Regions from separate parts of the Brachybacterium rhamnosum genome, predicted to be linked through region 1. Evidence: predicted binding sites of a transcription regulator. Region 1 holds the regulator's gene; each other region holds the start of a gene.

Evidence for each region. Region 1 encodes LexA, which represses DNA repair genes until DNA is damaged. Its sites were predicted from a motif close to TCGAACANNTGTTCGA; they were not measured.
Region 2: the regulator LexA is predicted to act here: its motif matches at 4,846-4,861, upstream of ABD080_RS03265 (HNH endonuclease signature motif containing protein).
Region 3: the regulator LexA is predicted to act here: its motif matches at 1,593-1,608, upstream of ABD080_RS04275 (HNH endonuclease signature motif containing protein).

What each region holds. Positions count from the first base shown of each region.
Region 1 is NZ_BAAAIS010000001.1:303,877-311,152, forward strand. It holds gene ABD080_RS01405 (HelD family protein) at 1-916, shown strand, start outside; gene nrdR (transcriptional regulator NrdR) at 1,133-1,591, opposite strand; gene ABD080_RS01415 (peptidoglycan-binding protein LysM) at 1,618-1,905, opposite strand; gene lexA (transcriptional repressor LexA) at 2,184-2,894, shown strand; gene ABD080_RS01425 (ATP-dependent DNA helicase) at 3,054-5,069, opposite strand; gene hflX (GTPase HflX) at 5,105-6,646, opposite strand; gene ABD080_RS01435 (class I SAM-dependent methyltransferase) at 6,807-7,276, shown strand, end outside.
Region 2 is NZ_BAAAIS010000002.1:297,966-305,241, forward strand. It holds gene ABD080_RS03245 (GOLPH3/VPS74 family protein) at 1-310, opposite strand, end outside; gene ABD080_RS03250 (DUF3817 domain-containing protein) at 465-923, shown strand; gene ABD080_RS03255 (methyltransferase domain-containing protein) at 956-2,158, shown strand; gene ABD080_RS03260 (asparaginase) at 2,155-3,192, shown strand; gene ABD080_RS03265 (HNH endonuclease signature motif containing protein) at 3,203-4,732, opposite strand; gene ABD080_RS03270 (DUF2127 domain-containing protein) at 5,035-5,613, opposite strand; gene ABD080_RS03275 (VOC family protein) at 5,691-6,119, opposite strand; gene ABD080_RS03280 (sulfurtransferase) at 6,360-7,276, shown strand, end outside; gene ABD080_RS03285 (SufE family protein) at 7,274-7,276, shown strand, end outside.
Region 3 is NZ_BAAAIS010000002.1:516,178-523,453, reverse strand. It holds gene ABD080_RS04285 (sugar porter family MFS transporter) at 1-266, shown strand, start outside; gene ABD080_RS04280 (GntR family transcriptional regulator) at 318-1,073, shown strand; gene ABD080_RS04275 (HNH endonuclease signature motif containing protein) at 1,669-3,153, shown strand; gene ABD080_RS04270 (GmrSD restriction endonuclease domain-containing protein) at 3,338-4,669, shown strand; gene ABD080_RS04265 (SDR family NAD(P)-dependent oxidoreductase) at 4,694-5,458, shown strand; gene ABD080_RS04260 (acyltransferase family protein) at 5,476-6,771, shown strand; gene ABD080_RS04255 (sulfite exporter TauE/SafE family protein) at 6,865-7,276, shown strand, end outside.

The sequences.
Region 1 (7,276 bases):
GCTGCTCGACGAGGTCGCCGAGCTCCTCGGGGAGGACTCCGCGCCCGACGAGGCCCGTGCCCAGGAGGCCGCCTCCCGGCGTGCGGCGGACGTCGAATACGCCCGGCGCGTGCTCGAGAACGTGGACAGCTCGGGGATCGTCCGCGCCGAGGACCTCGCCGACCAGGTCACGCGGGTCCGCGACGGGCGCTCCCTCGCCGAGCGCGCCTCCTCCGAGCGCTCGTGGACCTACGGCCACGTCGTGGTCGACGAGGCGCAGGAGCACTCCCCCATGAGCTGGCGCGCCCTCATGCGCCGCTGCCCGACGAAGTCGTTCACCGTCGTGGGCGACGTCGCGCAGACCTCCTCCGCGGGCGGGGCCTCCTCCTGGTCCGCCGCGCTCTCCCCGTATGTCCAGGACCGCCTCCAGGTCGAGAGCCTCACGGTCAACTACCGCACGCCGGCCCGGATCATGGAGCGGGCCCTCGCCATGGCGGCCGCCCACGACCTGCCGGTCACGACGGTGAGCTCGGTGCGCGAGGGCGAGAGCGACCCCGAGATCCTCAGGGTGGGACCGGACGAGCTCGCCGCGGGCGCCGCCCGCGCGGTCCTGTCCTGGCGCGACGGCCGGACCGGCCGGACCGCGGTGATCACAACTCCGGAGCGGATCGGCGAGGTGGCCCGCGCGCTCCAGGAGCAGGGCGCGGTGTCCGGACAGGGACGGATCGGACTCGGCTCCTCCGGTGTCGACGACGAGATCGCGGTGATGAGCGCGCAGGACGCGAAGGGCCTCGAGTTCGATGCGGTGGTCGTCGTGGAGCCGGCGGAGCTCGTGGAGCAGCACGGCGCCGGGGACCTCTATGTCGCGATGACCCGGCCCACGACCCATCTGGGCGTGGTGCACGCCCGGGACCTGCCGGAGGGCGTCGGCGCCTGAGCCCCCCCCCCCCGGTGGGCCCTCGGCGCCCGGCGTCCCGGCGCCTCGAGGGCCGTCGACGAGCGCCGCTCGGGGCAGGCCCGCGGACAGAGATCGGCGGCCGTGGCTTCCCCTCCACGACCGCCGATCAGATGTGCGCCGCGCGAGCGCACGGGGGCTATCTTACGCACACCCTGGGAGTCTCCTGACCACAATCCACCACATGGTGGACGAGTCTCAGGACGAGGCCGGACCTTCGTCGCGAAGCCGACGGATCGCCGCCTCGAAGTCGTCGAGGGACTCGAACCCCTGGTACACGCTCGCGAAGCGGAGGTAGGCCACGAGGTCCAGCTCCTGGAGCGGCTGCAGGATTGCGAGCCCGACGCCGTGGGCGTCGATCTCCGCCTGGCCCGATCCACGGATGTCCTCCTCGACGCGCTGCGCGAGGACGGCGAGCTGATCGTCGGAGACGGGACGACCCTGGCAGGCCTTGCGCACGCCGGAGATGACCTTCGCCCGGCTGAAGGGCTCGCTCACCCCGGATCGCTTGAGCACGGAGAGCGAGGCCGTCTCCGTGGTGGAGAAGCGGCGGGAGCACTGGGGGCACTGGCGCCGGCGCCGGATCGTGCCGCCGTCGTCGGACGTGCGCGAGTCGACGACCCTCGAATCGGGATGACGGCAGTACGGGCAGTGCATCGGGCCAGGGTACCTGGCCCGGGGGATCAGCGCCCGGCGGGATCCGCGGCGGGCAGCACGATCTCCTGGCCCTGCGTGAGGCGCGGGGTGGGGAGCTCGTTGAGCGCGCGGACCTCGGTGACGAAGTCGGCGTCGCTCATGCCCTCGGGGGCGTAGAGATCGGCGTAGGACCAGAGGTCGTCGCCGGCGGCCACGGTGACCGTCCGCTCGCCGTCGGCCCCGTCACCCGCGAGGGCGGAGGGGACGTCGAGGACGAGCAGGGCGAGGGCGGCGACGGCCAGCCCGAGGAGGAAGGCGATCGCGGTGACGAGCATGCGGCCCCGACGGGTGACCTCCAGTCGAACACCTGCACGAGCGGGACGGGCGACAGAAGAGGTGCCACGCAGGGGAAGAGCGGTGACGGTGGCCTGACGAGTATGCATCTTACGAACTCCTGTTCGATCGAATCTGTGTGCGACTCTAGGGCAGACCGTCACGACACGCAAGAGAAAACTCGAACACATGTTTGGAGTTCGCTCCCGGCCGACCTACCCTGGGTGACACGACCACCGAACCGCGAGGGTCAGACAGACGAAGCCAGGAGGACCGCCCGATGTCGCCGAGCATCCCGTCCCGACCCGAGCCGCTCCGCCGCCTGCGCGAGGAGTCGCCGTCCGAGGCCACGGCCGCGCTCTCCCGTCGCCAGCGGCTCGTGCTGGAGACCATCACCGCGTCGCTGCGCTCGCGCGGCTACCCGCCCACCATCCGGGAGATCGGCGACGCCGTGGGACTCACCTCGTCCTCCTCGGTCTCCCACCAGCTCCAGGTGCTCGAGCGCAAGGGATTCCTGCGTCGCGACCCCCGCAGCCCCCGCGCGATGGAGGTCGTCATGCCCGGGGAGGACGGCGCCCCCGAGCAGGAGGCCGATCCCGCCGAGGTCATGGCCGGCCCCTCCGTGCCCGTGCCGCTCGTGGGACGGATCGCCGCAGGCGTCCCCATCACCGCGCATGAGCAGGTCGAGGACGTCTTCACGCTGCCCGAGCGGCTCGTCGGCGACGGCGACCTCTTCCTGCTGCAGGTGGTCGGCGAGTCGATGATCGACGCGGCGATCTGCGACGGCGACTGGGTCGTGGTCCGCTCGCAGCCCACGGCGGAGAAAGGCGAGATCGTCGCCGCGATGATCGACGGCGAGGCGACCGTCAAGACGTTCGCCCAGCGGGACGGCCACATCTGGCTCATGCCGCACAACCCGGCATTCACGCCGATCCTCGGCGACGCCGCCGAGATCCTCGGCAAGGTCGTCGCCGTCCTCCGTGCGGTCTGAGGTCGCGCTGGGCCCAGACCCCACCGGCTCGGGTACCGTCGGCCCAGACCCCACCGCACGGGCTTCCGCCGGCCGAGTCCCAGCCAGCTCAGGCCCCTCCGGTTCAGTACCCGCTGGGCTCAGCGTCCGTCACGCCACGGGGCCGTCGTACCGCGAGGCTCAGGACGCGCTGAGCCGCCTCAGCGCGTCGACTGCGACGCGCGGGTCCTGGGTGGGCCACAGCGGAGGCATCGCCGCCCTCAGCACCTGCCCGTAGCGGGCCGTCGCCAGCCGCGGGTCGAGCACGGCGACCATGCCGCGGTCCTCCTGCGTGCGGATCAGCCGGCCGGCGCCCTGCGCCATGAGCAGCGCCGCATGCTGCACGGAGACCGCCATGAAGCCGCTGCTCCCCCGCTGGTCCACGCGCTCCTGGCGCGCAGCCGTCAGCGGATCGTCCGGGCGCGGGAACGGGATGCGGTCGATCGTCACCAGGCGGCAGGCCTGACCGGCGACGTCCACGCCCTGCCACAGGGTGAGGGTGCCGAAGAGGCTCGTGTCCGGGTCCTCCCGGAAGTCCCGCACGAGGTTCCCCATCGAGTCCTCCCCCTGCACGCCGATGGGGAGGTCGAGCCGGGCGCGCACGTGCTCCGCGGCGAGCTCCGCGCCCCGGCGGGAGGAGAACAGGCACAGCGCACCGCCGTGGGAGGCCTCCACGAGCTCGGTCAGATGGTCGAGCATCTCGATGCTCGGCCCCTCGCGGCCCGGCCGCGGCAGATGCGCGGCCGTGTAGAGGATGCCCTGGCGGCGGTAGGCGAACGGGCTTCCCACGTCGAGGCCCGCCCAGGCGCCGTGGTCCTCCCGGGAGGGGACCTCGTCCACCCCGGTGCGTGCCGCGCGCGCGAGCCCCACCTCCCCTGCGGGCGGCTCGAAGCGGCCGCCCAGGGCGAGGGTCGCGGAGGCGAGCACGGCCGTGCGGTGCTCGAGGATCGCCCCGCGCATCGCGAGCGCGACGCTCAGCGGCGCGACCTGCACGCTCGAGCGCCCGGTGACGGGCGAGTGGGAGACGGAGACGACGTCGTCCTCCGCCGGGTCCAGGAGACGCTCGCAGACGTCGATGATCTCCTGCAGGCTCGAGCGCACCGCCTTGCGCGCGCCGGCCGTGCCGACCACGCCCTCGTCCCCCGCGTCCTTGGCGTCGGTGTGGGCGGTGCGGGCCTGGACGCGAAGCTGCTCGATCGCATCGGCGAGGCGCTCCGGGAGGTCCCCGATCACCCGCCCGTCGGGGACGAGCGCGAGGGCCTCGCGCAGCTCGTCGCCGGCGTCGTCGAGCGCGGTCGCGGCCATGCCCAGACCCCGGAGGTCGCGCACGGTCCCCCGCACCATGCCGGGGACGAGCACCTCGGTGACGGCGCCGGTGACGCGGGAGGTGAGGTCGTGGGCCTCGTCGAAGACGACCACGTCGTGCTCGGGGATGATCCCGTGGCCGTCGAAGGCGTCGATCGCGAGCAGCGCATGGTTCGTGACGATGACGTCGACCTCCTTCGCGATCTCGCGGCTGCGCTCGGCGAAGCAGGACCCGACCATCGGGCAGGTCTGGCCGAGGCACTGGTTGCCGAGCACGGAGACCTGACGCCAGGCGCGGTCGGAGACCGGGTCCTCGAGGCTGTCGCGGTCACCCGTCTCCGTCTCCTCCGCCCAGGCGCGCAGTCGCCGCACCTGGTCCCCGAGCCGTTCGCTCGCGCCGGAAGCGGGATCCACCGCGGCCTCGGAGAAGAGGGAGCCGGGATCCTCGACGGGGTAGCCGCCGTCCATCTTGTGCCGGCACAGGTAGTTCCCGCGCCCCTTGAGCAGGGCGAAGGTGGGCGTGCGCGGGAGGTGCGGGGCGAGCGCGTCGACGATCCGCGGGAGGTCCTTGCGGATGAGCTGGGTCTGCAGAGCGATCGTCGCCGTGGAGACGACGACCGGGCGCCCCGAGGTCACGGCGTGCCGCAGGGCGGGGACCAGATAGGCGAGGGACTTGCCGGTGCCGGTGCCCGCCTGGACGAGCAGATGGCGCTGTCCCCGCATGGCCGTGTCGACGGCCTCCGCCATCGCGGACTGCCCCTCGCGGGGACTGCCGCCGATGGCCCCGACGGCCGCCTCCATCAGGGTGGACAGGGAGGCGACGGAGGCCTCGGAGGCGGGGGCTGCGGTCATCGGATCAGGGTATCCGCGCGCCCCCGCGCTCCGGCTCAGGCCGCGCCGCGCAGCTCCGCGGCGAGCGCCTCGTCGACACGGGCGTGCAGGTGGGTGCCCTCGGCGAGATGCTCCTCACCCAGCACCTCCCCCGTGTCGTGCGCCCGCGAGATCAGGTCGCCCCGCGAGTAGGGCACCACGAGGTCCACCTCGACGGCGGGACGGGGCAGGTGCTCCGCGATGAGATCGCGCAGCTTCTCGATGCCGGCGCCCGTGCGGGCGGAGACCACCGCGGAGAGCCCCACCTGGGAGCGGATCCGAGCGAGGGTCTCCGGGGCGGCGATGTCGGCCTTGTTCAGCACGACGATCTCGGGCACGTCGAAGCCCTCGATCTCGCCGAGCACGGTGCGCACGGCGCGGATCTGGCCCTCCGGGTCCGGGTGGGACGCGTCGACGACGTGGAGCAGGAGGTCCGCATCGCCGACCTCCTCGAGCGTCGAGCGGAAGGCCTCGATGAGCTGCGTGGGCAGGTGCCGCACGAAGCCCACCGTGTCCGCATAGGTGTACTCGCGGCCGTCCGGGGTCCGGGTGCGCCGGACCGTCGGGTCCAGCGTCGCGAACAGCGCGTTCTCGACGAGCACGCCCGCCCCGGTGAGCCGGTTGAGCAGGGAGGACTTCCCGGCGTTGGTGTAGCCGGCGATCGCGACCGAGGGGACGAGGTTGCGGTGGCGGTCCGCGCGCTGCGCCTCGCGCCCCGGGGCCATGGCCTTGATCTCGCGGCGCAGCTTGGACATGCGGTCGCGGATGCGACGGCGATCCAGCTCGATCTTCGTCTCGCCGGGGCCGCGGGACCCCATGCCCGCGCCGCCCGCGGCGACGCGCCCTCCGGCCTGACGCGACATGGAGTCGCCCCAGCCGCGCAGCCGCGGCAGCAGGTACTCGAGCTGCGCGAGCTCCACCTGCGCCTTGCCCTCGCGGGACTTGGCGTGCTGGGCGAAGATGTCGAGGATGAGCGCGGTGCGGTCCACGACCTTCACCTTGACGATGTCCTCGAGGGCGCGGCGCTGGCTGGGGGCCAGCTCGCCGTCGGCGATGACCGTGTCCGCGCCGACCTCGGTGACGACCTCGGCGAGCTCGGCGGCCTTGCCGCGGCCCAGGAAGGTCGCGGGATCGGGATGGGCACGGCGCTGCATGACGCCCTCGAGCACCTCGGAGCCCGCCGTCTCGGCGAGCGCGGCGAGCTCGCGCAGGCTGTTCTCCGCCTCCGCCACGTCGCCGGAGGTGTAGAGGCCCGCGAGGACCACGCGCTCGAGGCGCAGCTGGCGGTACTCGACCTCGGTGACGTCCTCGATGTCCGTGCGCAGCCCGGCGACGCGGCGCAGGGCATGGCGGTCCGCGAGGTCGAGCTGGTCCCCGTCGGTCGAGGAGTCGTAGGTGACCGACGAGACGGAGGCGTCGCCGCGGGCGAGGATGCGCTCGGTCAGCGGGTCACGGGTGCGGGAGCCCGGGATCGTGCTCTCGGCGGCTTCTGCTCCCGGGGCGCTGCTCGGCACGACGTCGGTGTCGGGCTCGGAATCGGGATGGAAGGCGATGGGCACGTTCAGGGATCTCCTCATGGGGGACGACAGGGGCCCGGCGGCACCGGGTCGTCCCAGAATCCCACGCCCCCGCGCCGGGGTCGAGGGATTTTGCCCACGGCGCACCCGCCCCGGCGCCGAGCTCGCCGCACGCCGGCGCGGGCCTCCGTATCCTGCCGGGGTGGACGAGCACTACTTCTCCCCCTCCCCCTCGACCGAGGACACCCGCTTCCCGCTGCGGGTGAGCCTCGCCGGCGAGGAGCGGCACCTGGTCTCGAGCTCCTCCGTGTTCAGCGGGCACGGCCTGGACAAGGCCACGGCGGTGATGCTCGCGCGGCTCGACGAGATCACCCCCGTGCCGCCCGGCGCCCGGCTGCTGGACCTCGGCTGCGGCTGGGGCCCGATCACGCTCACGGCGGCGCTGCTGCACCCGGACGCCGAGGTGTGGGCGGTCGACGTCTCGAAGCGCGCCCGCGACCTCACGGCGGAGAACGCGGCGAGCCTCGGGCTGGGGAACGTGCGCGTCATCGCGCCCGAGGAGGTCCCTGACGGCCTCACCCTCGACGCGATCTGGTCGAACCCGCCGATCCGGATCGGCAAGGAGGCCCTCCACGCGCTGCTGCTGACGTGGATCGGCCGCCTCACCCCCGA
Region 2 (7,276 bases), on a different contig from region 1:
CGGCGGCCGCGAACGCGTCGCCGATGGTCTCCGTGACGTCGCAGTCACGCTTCCCGAGCAGCGAGCCCATCCTCGGGGACCGCAGCGTGGTCAGGTGCGCGAGGACCTGGTCCAGCTCCGCCACGCCGGTGGGGGCCGGGTCGAGCACCTCGACGCGGGGGCTGCGCCCCTCCGTCAGGGCGATCCGCTCGCGCAGCAGCAGCTCGGTCAGCACAGCAGCGACGAGCGCCTGTCGGCGGTACTGCGTCGCCTCCTGGCGGCCGGACTCGTGAGTCAGGAGCAGGAACATCTCGCCGGGGATCGAGGTCATGCCCCCAGTGTGCCCCGGGGCATGCGCGAGGTCACCACCCGATCGTCGGGGTCCTGCCCGACGCCCGTCGGCCCCGGGCCCGAAGTCCCGGTGAACCTCCAGCCGTGCCTGGCAGGATCGGCCGGACGCCCTCCCGCCCCGACCCGAGGACCCCATGCGCTCTGCCTTCTCCCCCGCCCGCCTCTACGGCACCCTCGCCCTCGCGGAGGCCGTGACCTGGGCCCTCCTGCTGATCGGCATGTTCCTCAAGTACGGGCCGCAGGTCACCGAGCTCGGCGTGCGGATCGGCGGCGGCCTGCACGGCTTCGTGTTCCTCGCCTTCGTCGTCGCGACCGTCGTCGTCGCGATCGACCAGCGCTGGCGGGCCGGCGAGCTGCTGCTGGGCCTCGCCTCCGCGATCGTGCCCTTCGCGACGATCCCCGCGGAGCGCTGGCTGCTGCGCCGAGGGAAGGTCGGCGAGCAGTGGCGTCTGCGGGAGGAGCCCGCGCGCACCGCGCCGGAGAAGCTCGTCTCGCTCGCCGTGCGCCGCCCGGTCCCGTCGGCCGTGATCGCCGTGGTGCTGGTCGCCGTGGTGTTCTCCGCGATGCTCGTGGTGGGCCCTCCCGGGAGCTGATCGCCCTCCGCGACCGCCCGTAGACTTCCCCGGTGCAGTGCCACCACTTCGACGCCGGGGAATGCCGCTCCTGCACCCTGCTGCCCCTCCCGCGCACCCGTCAGGTGCAGGAGGCCGGCGCACGGATCCGGGAGCTGCTCTCCCCCTTCGTCGACCCCGCCGCCGGCGCCGCGCCCGGTGACGTGTGGGGGCCGCCGGTCCTGGGCGCCGAGTCCGGCTTCCGGGCGCGCGGCAAGATGGCCGTCTCCGGCACCGCACAGGAGCCCGTGCTGGGCCTGCCCGGTCAGGCCGAGGGTGCGGACCTCTGCGACTGCCCCCTCTACCCCGCGGGCGTCGAGGCCGTGCTCGAGGGCGTGAAGGCCCTCGTGCGCCGCGCGCAGGTGCCGCCCTACAGCGTCGCCCGACGTCGCGGCGAGCTCAAGAACGTCCTGGTCACCGCCTCGCCCGACGAGGAGCACGTGGTGCGCCTGGTGCTCCGCACGGACGCCGCGCTGGGGCGGATCCGCGAGCACCTGCCGCGGCTGCTGGAGGAGCACCCCTCGATCGTCGCGGTCTCCGCGAACCTCCATCCCGAGCACACCACGCGGGTGGAGGGCGAGGAGGAGGTGCCGCTGTGGGGCGCCGCCTCGATCGGCGTGCGCACCGGGGACGTGGTGCTGCGGGCGCGACCGCGGTCCTTCCTGCAGACCCACACGGAGGTCGCCGGGCAGCTGTACCGCCAGGGCGCCGCCTGGATCGCCGAGGCGCTCTCCGCCCCCGCGCCCCGCGTCTGGGACCTCTACTGCGGCCTCGGCGGCTTCGCCCTGCACACCGCCCTCGCCGCGCCCGCCGCCCTCATCACCGGGGTCGAGGTCACGCCCGAGGCGATCGACGGCGCCCGCGAGGCGGCCGCGGCGCACGGTCTCCCGGTCACCTTCCTCGCCGACGACGCGACCGCCTGGGCGCGCCGCGAGGCGGAGGGTCCCGAGGGTCCGCCGGATGCCGCGATCGTCAACCCGCCGCGGCGCGGGATCGGCCCCGAGCTCGCCGGCTGGCTCGAGGGCTCCGGCGTCGCCGACGTCGTCTACTCCAGCTGCAACCCGGCCACGCTCGCCGCGGATCTCGCCGCCATGCCCTCGCTGCGGATCGTCGCCGCCCGCTACGTCGACATGTTCCCGCACACGGAGCACGCCGAGGTGATCGTGCGACTGCGCCGCACCCCGACCGCCGTCCCCTCCCCGAAGGATCCCCGATGACCACCGCCCCGGCCGCCGAGGCCGCCCGCGTCCAGCTGCTGTCCCTGGGCGGCACGATCTTCATGCACCAGGACGCGGACGGCCAGGGTGCCGTGCCCTCCGACGATGCGGGCGCCCGCCTCGCCGCGGGGCTCCGGGGCGCGGGCGGCGACGGCGGGATCGAGCTCGTGCACGAGGAGATCGCGAACGTCTCGTCCGCCTCGGTGCGGCCCTCCCACCTGCGCACGGTCCTGCAGCGGGCGCGCGCCGCTGTGGACGCGGGCGCCCTCGGCGTGGTCCTCACCCACGGGACGGACACGCTCGAGGAGACGGCGTTCCTGCTGAACCGGTTCTGGGACCGGGACGCGCCGCTCGTGGTCACCGGCGCGATGCGCCCCGCGAACGCCGCGGGGGCCGACGGGCCCGCGAACCTGCAGGACGCGGTGCATGCGGCGGCGGCGGCGCTCGCCCGGAGGCTCGGCGTGCTCGTCGCCTTCGACGGCGCGCTGCATCTCGCGGACCGGGTCACGAAGGCGTCCTCGCGGTCGGTCTCGGCCTTCGCCTCGGAGCCGTCGGGCCCCCTCGCGCTGGTCGACGGGCCGCTGCTGCGCCCCCTGTTCCCGGCGCCGATGCGGCCGGCGCTCGTGGGCGGCGACCTGCCGGAGGAGCTGCCGACGGTGGCGACGATGACGAGCGGGCTCGGCGACGACCTCACGCTGCTCGATGCCTTGGCGAGCAACGGGTCGGCGGCGGGACTGCGGGGCCTCGTCGTCGCGGGCGCCGGCATGGGCCACGTCGCGGCGGGCGCCGTCCCGCGGCTCACGGCCCTGCTCGAGGCCGGGGTGCCGGTGGTCGTCGCGACGCGGGTGGCGAGCGGCGGCACCTCGGAGACCCACTACGCCTACCCCGGCGCGGGGGCGGATCTGGTGGCGCGCGGCATCGTCATGGCGGGTCTGCTGTCCCCGCAGAAGGCGCGTCTCCTACTGCAGGTGCTGCTGGCCACCGGCGCCGATGCCGCGGCGATCCGGGAGGCGTTCGCCGGCTTCGGCTCCTGAGGGGTCGGCGCTAGACCGCGGCGTCCCGCAGCGACGGCGCGAGCGAGGTGTACTCGTGGCCCGTGGGGGTCGTGATGCGCAGGACCTTCCCCGACGCCACGGCGGCGTCACCGGCATCGGCATCGGCACTACCGGGCACGATGGCGGCGCTGGGCGCGAGGGTGGCACCGACCGCGAGGCCGGGCTCGAGGCGCGAGTCCCAGCCGGGCATCTCCCGCACGTGGTTGAAGCGCTCGCAGTGGCCGACGCCGTTGCTGAGGTCGGTGGCGCCGCCGTCGGCCGCGCGGTGCACGTGGTCGATGTCCCGGATCGGCGCATCGCACCAGGGCGTGCGGCAGTGCTGATCGCGCAGGCTGATGAAGCGGCGCACGGAGCCGGTGAAGAAGCGACGGCGGGTGTCCATGCCGTTCAGCTCCCCGGTGGCGGGATCCGTGTACAGCCGCCGGATCCAGCGCGAGGCCTCCTCCGGCGGGGCGATCGGCAGGGTGGTGCCCTGACGGTCCGACGGCGATGACTGCGATGGGTGCGGCGATGTTGCCTGCGACGGCGGTGGCGGAGGCGGAGGCGGCGAGATGACGCCGCGCGGCGGCGGTGCGCCGCCGGGTGGCAGTGGTCCAGTGCTGGGCGGAAGCAATCCGGTGCCGGGTGGCACCGATGTGCGATGCGGGGTGCGGAGCGCCGCGGTCGCCCCGAGCGCGAGGCCGCGGGCGACGCCGCCGGGGAGGGGCATGCCGTCGAGGGTGGCGGTCTCCTCCGCGCCGGCGAGCAGCGTGCGGTCCGTCATGAGCAGCTGGATCTCGATTGGCACCCCGACCATGGGGGACCGACCTGTCACGCGCTCCACGAGGAGATCCGCCATGACGGCCCCCGCGGGCAGCGAGCCGCTCTCCCCCGTGGCCCGGGCGGTCGCCGCCGCGGAGCGGAGCGCGGCGATCATGGCCACGCCGTCCTCGACGGGGACGAGGGCGTGGAGATGGCTCATGCCGTCCGGGGCCGGCCGCAGGCCCAAACGCCGGGAGGCGACCGCGAGGGAGCGGCGGCGGACGGCGGCCTCCGGATCCAGGGACTGCGCGAGGGCGAGGGCCCGGCGGCCGGCGGCTCCGGCCGTCAGGGACGGGAGGACCGGGGCGAGGGCCTCGTCGACCCGGTCGCGGTCCTCCTCGTCCAGGAGCAGGACGTTCCGCGCCACCTGGCTCGCACCCCAGTCGCTGATCCGGCCGCCCTCGAGGAGGCGCAGGGTGCGGGGAAGGCTCTCGACCAGCACGCGATGGAAGGTGAGCTGGTCCGAGGCCTGCTTGGGGGTGACCCGGCGGGCGAGGGCGAGCTGATCCGCGATCCCCCGACCCAGGTCCTTGCGGGGCACGCCGAGCCTGCGCTGCTCCTCCAGCTGCGCGTCGCGGAAGGCGACCTCCGCCCGCGCCTGGACGGCGCTCAGCGATGCGCGTGCGGACTCGAGCGCGGCGACGAGGTCGATCTGAGTGGAATCAGGGAGTGCGGAGAGCTGCTCCGACGAGGGCGCACCGGCGAGCAGATCCGCCATGTCACGCATCCATTCTTCGACCATCATTCCCCCTCCCCCAAGCGTCAGATCAATTATCCACGTCGACACACACCCATCGATCTGACCTGCGTCGTCCAGTGGATCCATTCTCCCAGAACACCCGTTCGACAACAACGCTCACTCGTCAGGAACATGAAATTGTGGATAACCACAGAGTGGGGAGGAACGATTCATCGCTCCTCCCCTGGCCGACTCCTCGGCTATGGGGAGGAACGGCGGGATCGGGGGCCGATCGAGCCGCGGAGCCGCGGAGCCGCGACGCTCAGCGCACGGGGGCGGGGTCAGGACCCGCTGCCGCCCCGGAGCGAAGACGTCGCGTCCGTCCCACGGCGCGGACGGAAGGCGGCGAGGGTGCTGCGCCAGGTCTCGTGGAGGGTGCGCCCGTGGCGCCATTCGCGCCAGGTCAGCAGGATGATCGCGAGGTCCAGCACGGTGAGCAGCGCCATGCCCCACGTCGGCCCCACCACGAGGGCATAGACCTGGTAGACGAGGAACACGCCGAGCGCCCCGATCGCCCAGGGGTAGACCCGGCGGGACCCCAGGAGGAGGGCGGCGACGATCGCGACCTTCACGACGCCGTGGAGGAGCACGTAGGCGGCGAGGAAGGTCGTGGTCCCCGTGTCGAGGTGGGCGAGGGAGTGCAGGAGCGCGCGGGCGATCGCGTCGTCGGGGTCCTCGCGCAGCTCACCGGCGGTGAGCAGACGGGCGAGGTGCTGCAGCTGCGCGGGGGTCGTGACGAGGAGCAGCACCCCGCCGATCAGCTCGAGCAGGCCGTCGATGCCCTTCCCCACCACGCCGACGAGGAAGACGAGGTCCAGGACCGGGCGGGAGCGATGGGCGTGCGGACTCGTGGCGACCATGCCGACTCCCCTCCCCCGGCGCAGGCTGCGACCGATGCGGCGAAGCGTAGCGCCGGGGGCCGGGAGGGCTCTCGGCGTCAGACGACGGAGTGCCGCACGAGGCAGAAGGGATGCCCGGCCGGGTCGAGGTAGACCTTGAACGACCCCGAGGCGGAGGGCTGCTGCTCGTGGACCGTCGCGCCGAGGGAGAGGACGCGCGGCTCGGCCTCCTCGACGTCGCTCACGGAGAAGTCGAGGTGGAACTGCTGGGGGTGGGTGCCCGTCGGCCAGGTCGGGGCGACGTAGTCGTCGATCCGCTGGAAGGCCAGGGTCGCCTCGCCCTCGAGGTTCTCCGGGGTGATGCCGCCGCGCGGCGGGGTGAGGGTCGTCCAATCGCGGTCGGAGCCCTCCTCGATGCGCCAGGTCAGCAGCTTCGCGTAGAAGGTCCCGAGCTCGAGCGCGTCCGGGCAGTCGAGGACGACGAGGTCGAGGCGGGGGATGACGGGGTCCTGGTCCAGGTTCTCCATGACGACACGGTAGGGCGCGAGGAGTGCTCCGGGAAGGCACTTCGCAGGTTCCGGCCCGCGGCGTCGCCCGCCGGACGCCCCGGGGACGCACGCTGTTCACACGAGCACCCCGCGGCACCATCGTCGCCTCCCGGGTGACAGACTGGTGGGGTCCGCATCGCCGGCGCGCGAGCGGCCCCGGACGGCGCCCCCGCGCCGCCCGCCCCGGCCCTCACGCCGCGCCGCATCGAAGGAGGCCCCATGCCCATCGCCCTCGACCCGAGTCCCGCACTGCAGGAGTTCGCGCATCCCGAGAAGCTCGTGACGACCGAGTGGCTCGCCGAGCGGATCGCCGCCGGCGAGGCCGACGGCCCCGAGCTCGTCGTCGTCGAGTCCGACGAGGACGTGCTGCTCTACGAGACCGGGCACATCCCCGGCGCCGTGAAGATCGACTGGCACCTCGACCTCAACGACACGGTCACCCGCGACTACGTGGACGGCGAGGCCTTCGCGGCGCTCATGGACCGCCACGGCATCACGCGCGGGACCACCGTCGTGCTCTACGGCGACAAGTCGAACTGGTGGGCCGCCTACGCCCTGTGGGTGTTCGAGCTGTTCGGCCACGAGGACGTGCGTCTGCTCGACGGCGGCCGTGCCGCCTGGCAGGCCGAGGGGCGCGAGCTGACCACCGCGGAGCCCACGCGCGCCGCGAGCAGCGGGTATCCCGTGATCGAGCGCCAGGACGCGCCGATCCGCGCCTTCCGCGACGACGTGCTCGGCTTCCTCGGCGGGCAGCTGATCGACGTCCGCTCTCCCGCCGAGTACACCGGCGAGCGGACCCACATGGCGGACTACCCGCAGGAGGGCACCGTGCGCGGCGGGCACATCCCCACCGCGCGCTCCGTGCCGTGGGCCCGCGCCGCCGCGGAGGACGGACGCTTCAAGCCGCGCGCCGAGCTCGAGGCGATCTACCTGCAGGAGCTCGGCTACGACGCCGCGCAGCCGACGATCGCGTACTGCCGGATCGGGGAGCGCTCCTCCCACACCTGGTTCGTGCTGCGGTACCTCCTGGGCTTCGAGGACGTCCGCAACTACGACGGCTCGTGGACCGAGTGGGGCAACGGCGTGCGCCTGCCCGTCGCGGTGGGCACCGAGCCGGGCGAGGCGCCGGCCCGATG
Region 3 (7,276 bases), on a different contig from region 1:
TCCCGCAGAAGATGCGCGCCTTCGGCATGGGCGTGAGCGTGTTCGTGCTGTGGATGACGAACTCGATCCTGGGCCTGTTCTTCCCCTCGATCATCGCGGGGCTCGGGCTCTCCTCGACGTTCTTCGTGTTCGCCGTGCTCAACGTCGTCGCCTTCCTCTTCGTCCTGAGGTGGGTGCCGGAGACCCGCGGCCGCACCCTCGAGCAGCTCGAGGAGGACGTCACGACCGGCGAGATCTACCTCCCGAAGCTCAAGCAGGACAGCTGACAGCGCCCGTATATTTGTCCGGACCAGCATCCGGCGACGAAGGAGCCCGCGATGACCACGATCCCGCCCGAGGGGACCCTCGTGGAGGTGCAGGTCGACCGGTCCTCCTCGACGCCGCTCTACCTGCAGCTCGCGGGCGCCATCGAGGAGGCCGTGCGCTCGGGGGCCCTGCCCCCGGGCAGCCGCCTCGAGAACGAGCTCGCGCTCGCGAAGCGGCTGGGTCTGTCCCGGCCCACGGTGCGCCAGGGCATCCAGGACCTCGTGGACAAGGGCATGCTCGTGCGCAAGCGCGGCGTGGGCACCCAGGTGGTGCAGGCCCCGGTGAGCCGGCAGGTGGCGCTGACCTCCCTCTACGACGACCTGCGCACGGCGGGGAAGTCCCCGCGCACGGAGATCGTCGAGTACCGGGTGGGGCGTCCCTCCCCGGAGGCCGTGGACCGGCTCCAGCTCTCCCCGGGCGACCAGGTGCTCGACCTCCTGCGCGTGCGCTACGCGGACGACGAGCCGCTCGCGGTCATGCGCAACGTGGTCCCCGAGCGGATCGCCCCCTCGCGCGCGGAGCTCGCCGCGAACGGCCTGTACGCGTGCCTGCGGGAGCGGGGCATCGTCTCGGTGCTCGCGCAGGAGCGGATCGGGGCGACCGTGGCGGACGAGGAGCATGCGGAGCTGCTCGACGAGGAGATCGGCGCGGCCCTGCTGACGATGGAGCGGAAGTCCTTCGCGAACGACGGCAGCGTCGTCGAGTACGGCTTCCACGTGTACCGCGCGAGCCGCTACTCCTTCTCGGTGACGCTCGTCGACTCCTGATCAGCGCCGCGTGCGCAGGGTGATCGTGCCGCCGTCGATCGCGGGCCGCTGACCGGTCGTTCACGCGCATCCCCTCGTGCACTCGGCCTGCGCCTGCGGTCCCGCGAGAGCCGCCGGCCCAGGTGCGGACCGGGACCCGCTCGCCGCTCACCGCGCCCGTCGCGGCGGAGGGGGCCGCGCTCGGGTCACCCGCGCCCCCGAGCTCACCCCGCTGGGCATCGGGGCGCCGCCGCGCCGCCCACCCCCGGTATCCCCACCGCTTCCTCGAGGGCATCGTCCCCGATTGCCCCGTGCAGGGGAGGCGGCGGGCGCGGGGCACCGTCGCGCTGCGGCGGACGAGGCTCGAGCGTTTCCTCCACATCGCCCGGTTATCCACATTGGTGGACGGGGTGGTGGATAACCGGCGCGAGTCCCGCCGGCGACGCCACAGGGAATCGGTACAGGTCGGTGCCCAGTCGTTCCTCCCCACCGCCCTGTTGTCCACAATTTCAGGTTTCCGCATCGAATCACTTCCCGTGGGTGAACGCGTGTTCTAAACTGGGATGACAGGCGACGGGGTTGATGGCCCGTCGGCGGCACGGGAGGGGAGGGGGAGATGCGTGAGGGGACGGCAGGCGCCGAGGCGCCCATCGGGGCACCGCTCGCCGTCGCCGCGCCGCCGTCCTTCCCGCCGCGACGGATCATCCGCGCGCGCAGGCCGCTCACCCTCGAGCGCATCGCCGCGGAGTCGGACGTCCGCATGGACGGCGTCGAGGTCCCGATCGCGGAGCGTCTCCTCGTGCGCCAGCGCCGCAAGTCCCGCGAGCTCGCCGAGGAGATCGGCGAGATCCACCTGCTGTGGGTCGAGGACGCCGACGACCAGGCGGACGTCAACGCCGTCGTCATCGCGAACACGCTGCGCACGGACCTCCCCACCGCGGAGCGCCTGCTGCGCGACGCACGCCTCGCCGTGACCGACCTGCCGCTCGTCCTCCGGCGCCTCGCCGCGGGGGAGATCTCCGTCCCCGCCTTCGAGCACCTCGTGCGCAAGGTCCGCCCGCTCGCGCCGCAGCAGCGCCGCGTGGTGGACTCCTATGTCGCGGAATGGGACCTCGAGAACATCCCGGCGGATCGCTACTGTCGCGAGCTGTCCCTGCTCGTGACCTGGTGGGACACGGATGCTGCGCGCCCCGGCCCCGCGGCGATGCGGGACGTGCGATGCGAGATCCTGGCGGAGGGCTCGGGACTCGCCTGCCTCTCGGTCCTCGGCCCGATCCCCGAGATCTATGCGCTCATGAAGCAGGTGGACGGCACTGCCCCGTCCGTCCAGCGCGCCCAGCGCCACGCGCTCGAGGCCGGGGAGCCGGTGCCCTTCGACCTCGACGGCGACGTCGTCGCGAGCGGTCACCCGCTCCCGCTCGCCGCGCTGCGCTATGCGATCCTCACCCGCAGCCAGCTGGAGACGCCCGGCGTCGAGCGCCGGGGTGTGGATGCCCATGTCAACGTCGTGGTCCCCGCGCTGACCCTCCTGGGGCTCGCCGATGCCCCCGGCACGCTCGACGGCGTCATCCCGCTGCCGGCGCCGCTCGCGCGCCGGCTCGCCGCAGGGTCCCGCACCTGGTACCGGATCCTTACCGACCCGGCTGACGGCGCCTTCCTCCCCGTCCCTGCCGCTCAGTACCGGCCCACGACCGCGATGGCCGAGCACCTGCGGTTGCGGGACCCGGTGTGTGCGGTGCCCGGCTGCATCCGCGGCCGGCTCACCCCGGCGGAGATCGACCACATCGAGGAGTTCAGCCACGAGGATCCGGGGAGCGGGGGAGCGACGGAGATCCGGAACCTCCACCGACTGTGCTGGTGGCACCACCGGTTGAAGACGGAACGCCTCATCGATCCCGAGAAGGCGCCGGATGGCACGACGACCCATTGGGAGATCGGTCAGCTGCTCACCCTTGACACCCGCCAGAACACGGACCTGCTCACCCCTGCCATGGTGGAGCTGCTCGAGGACGCCTGGGCGGAGCACGAGGCGGAGCGCCTCATCGCCTCGCTCGCCCCGCTCGACGAGGAGATCGCCGAGCCCGAGCCGCCGCCCTTCTGAGCCGGAGGACCGCTCAGCCGTTCGGCCCGCAGAACGTGGCGACGTCCGGTGAATCGAGCCGCTGCGCAGAGGTCGGTCCTTGCGGCCAGCCCTCGGGGAGCACGCGGGAGCAGGGACTCGGATGTCGGACTCCTCCGTACTCTTGTCAGGTGGACACAAGGAGTGTCGCAAGGGGGACGGACAGGTGCAGGACGACGGTCGGAGCGGGCGATCGCCGCAGCGACGCGGGCAGAAGAGCTACGCGATCACCTGGGTGCTCTCCCTGTTCCTCGGGGCGCTGGGAGCGGACCGCTTCTACCTGGGCCGGTGGAGGACAGGGGCGCTGAAGCTCCTCACCTTCGGCGGGCTCTATTTGTGGTGGCTCGTGGACCTCGTGCTCCTGCTCGTCGGTCGGACTCGCGATGCGCATGGCCGGCCGCTCGTCTCCGACACCCCCACCCGATGGGCGAGCCGCATCATCAGCTCCGCGCTCGTCGCGGGCTTCGTCGGCCTGATCGCGCTGGGGTCCGCCGTGGAGCCGCCGGCCCCCGCCGATGGGGCACCGACGATCGCCGTGCAGCAGATCGAGGAGCCGGATCCGACGACGGCAGCGCCGACGACGGAGGCCCCCACGACCGAGGCGCCGACCACGGCCGCTCCGACGACTGAAGCGCCCACGACTGCCGCGCCGACGACGGCTGCCCCGACCACCGCGGCTCCCACGACGGAGTCCCCGGGGGCCGGCACGGCGCTCGCCGTGCTCGCGGGGCTCGAGGAGAAGGGACGTGCACCGAAGACCGGCTACGACCGGGAGCTGTTCCACTGGCGCGACGACGTGGACCGCAACGGCTGCGACACCCGCAACGACGTGCTGCGGCGCGACCTCACGGCGATCACCCTCAAGGCCGGGACCGACGGCTGCGTCGTGCTCACCGGCACCCTCGACGACCCCTACGGCGGCGAGGAGATCGCCTTCGACCGCAGCGACTCCGAGGTCGACATCGACCACGTCGTCGCTCTCTCCGACGCCTGGCAGTCCGGTGCCGCGAGCTGGGACGACGACACCCGCCGGGCCTTCGCGAACGACCCGCTGAACCTGCTCGCGGTGGACGCGGGCCTGAACCGGCAGAAGGGCGACGGCGACGCCGCCACCTGGCTGCCGCCCGCGAAGGACTTCCGCTGCGAGTACGTGGCACGGCAGATCGCCGTGAAGGCCAAGTACGAGCTGTGGGTGAAGCCCGCCGAGGGCGACGCCATGGAGCGCGTGCTCGGGACCTGCGACGGCTTCGCCGCGGTCGAGGACGACGACCCGACGCCGGACCGCGGCGACGGCGACGTGGTGACGACCGCCCCCGAGGAGGCCGAGCCGGAACCGACGACGGAAACGCCCGAGAAGCAGCAGAGCTCCTCCGGTGGCTCGGTGTACTACAAGAACTGCACCGAGGTCCGAGAGGCCGGCGCGGATCCGATCCACCGCGGCGATCCCGGCTACGCCGAGCACCTCGACGGCGACGGTGACGGGGTGGGCTGCGAGTAGGGTCGCGGCAGAGCGCCGGCACCCATCAAGGAGGACCGCACGCTCACCCTCGACCTCACCGATCGCACCGCCTTCGTCAGCGGATCCACGCAGGGCATCGGCCTCGCGATCGTCCAGCGGCTCGCCGAGGCGGTCGACGCGCTCGTCGGCGATGGTGTCCCGCGCGAGCTCCTGGTCGCCGCACCCGGGGACGTCACCACCGAGGACGGCCTCGCCGCCGCGCTCGCGGAGGTGGGCGACGTCGACATCCTGGTCAACAACCTCGGGGTGTTCGGTGCGACGCCCGCGCTCGAGATCACCGACGCGGAGTGGCAGCGGTACTGGGAGGTCAACGTCCTCGCCGCGGTGCGCCTGATCCGGGCGACGCTGCCGCGCATGAAGGAGGCGGGCTGGGGCCGGGTCCTGAACATCGCGAGCGACTCCGCGATCGTCACCCCGGCGGAGATGATCCACTACGGCGTCTCCAAGACGGCGCTGCTGGCCGTCTCCCGCGGCTTCGCGAAGGACGCCGCCGGCACCGGTGTCACCGTGAACTCCGTGATCGCCGGCCCCACCTACACCGAGGGCGTGCAGGACTTCGTCTACCAGCTCGTCGACACGTCCCTGCCGTGGGAGGAGGCGGAGGCCGAGTTCATGCGGCTGCACCGCCCGCAGTCCCTCGTGCAGCGCCTGATCCGCCCCGAGGAGATCGCGAACATGGTCGTCTACCTCAGCTTCCCGCTCGCCTCGGCGACGACCGGCGGGGCGCTGCGCGTCGACGGCGGGTACACGGACGCGATCCTGCCCTGAGCGGCTACGCTCGGCCGATGACGACCCCGCGACCGAGCCGTGCCGAGCAGGTCGACGCCGCGACCCCGGCGAGCCGCAACCGGGTCGTGGACCTGCTGCGGGCCGCCGCGATCACCGTGGTGGTGCTCGGGCACTGGACGATCATCGCGGTGGATGCCGACGGCGGCATCCTTCCCCACGGCGTGCTCGACATCGCGACCTGGACCCACCCGCTGACCTGGGTGTTCCAGGTGATGCCTATCTTCTTCCTGGTAGGCGGCTACTCCAACGCCCTGTCCTGGCGATCGGCCCGCCGGAAGGGCGTCGGCTACGGTCAGTGGCTGCGCACGCGCTTGCGCCGGCTCGGGATCCCGCTGATCCCGCTGCTCCTCGCATGGCAGGTGATCGGGATCGTGGCGGTCGCCGCCGATGCGCCATATGCAGTCGTGCAGCTCGCCTCGCAGATGGCGCTGATCCCCACCTGGTTCCTCGCCGCGTACGTCATGGTCATCCTCGTCGCGCCGCCGTGCCTGCTGCTGTGGGAGCGGTGGGGCTGGTGGTCGATCGTCGGCGGCATCGCGCTTGCCGGGGCGGTCGACGCGATCAGCATCGCCGCCGACCAGCCCCTGCTCGGCTTCCCGAACTACCTGCTGGTGTGGGCGGCGTTCCACCAGTTCGGCTACGCCTGGCTCGACGGTCGGCTCGACGGCCTCCGACGGCGGCTCCTGCTCGCGGCCATCGGGCTCGCGGGGCTGCTGCTGCTCGTGCTCGCGGGGCCGTACCCCGTCTCGATGATCACGTCCGCGGCCGACGACCTCTCCAACTCGAGCCCCACCCGCGTGACCATGGCATTCCTCGGGATGCTGCAGGCCGGACTCGTGCTGAGCCTCGAGAAGCCCCTCGAGGCGCTGCTGCGCCGGCCGCGCCTGTGGTTCGTCACCGTGCTCGTCAACCGTCGGATCATGACCTGGTTCCTGTGGCATCTCACCGCCATGGTCGCCCTCGCCCAGCTGCTGCTCGCCCTCGACGCGAGGGTGCTGCTGCCCGAGCCGGCGAGCGGCGCCTGGTGGGCGACGAGACCGCTGTGGGCCGCGGCGCTGCTCGTCCTCACCGGACTCGTGGTGCTGGTCATGGGTCGCTTCGAGGACCCCCGGGAGGATCCCCGCCCCGCTCCGGCCCCGTGGCGTCCCGTCCTCGCCGCCGTCACCGTCACCGCGGGCCTCGGCGTCGTCGCCTCGGTGGGAGTCGTGGGGGAGGGCGGCGTGACCGCCTGGCCGCTGCTGCCCGTCGCGGGGATGGTGCTGCTCGGCGTGGTGCGGCTGCGCCGGAGCTGACCCGTCCTGCACGCGACCCCCGCCCGGTGAAAGGATCGGTCGTCCCCGCGCCCGCCCGGCGTCGCCCTGCTCGACCAAGGATCCCGTCCCCCGATGGACCTCGTCTCCCTGCTCCCCGCCCTGTCTGTCGCCTCGTGGCTCCTCGTGGTCCTCGGCGCGCTCGTCGTCGGGCTGTCCAAGACCGCGCTGCCCGGCGGCGGCACGATCGCCGTGGGGCTGTTCGCCCTGGCCCTGCCTGCGAAGGAGTCGACGGCGGCGCTGCTGCTCCTGCTGATCGTCGGCGACTGGACGGCGCTGTACGCCTACCGCCGCGAGCCGGACGTCCGCACGCTGCTGCGGCTCATCCCGAGCGTGCTCGTGGGCCTCGTGGTCGGCACGATCTTCTTCTGGCTGGCCGGCGGGGACGTGGTCCGCACGACCATCGGCGTGATCCTGCTGGCCCTCGTCGCGGTGACGGTGATCCGACGCCGCCGCCCCGCCCCCGAGCGGCCCGAGGGGGAGGAGC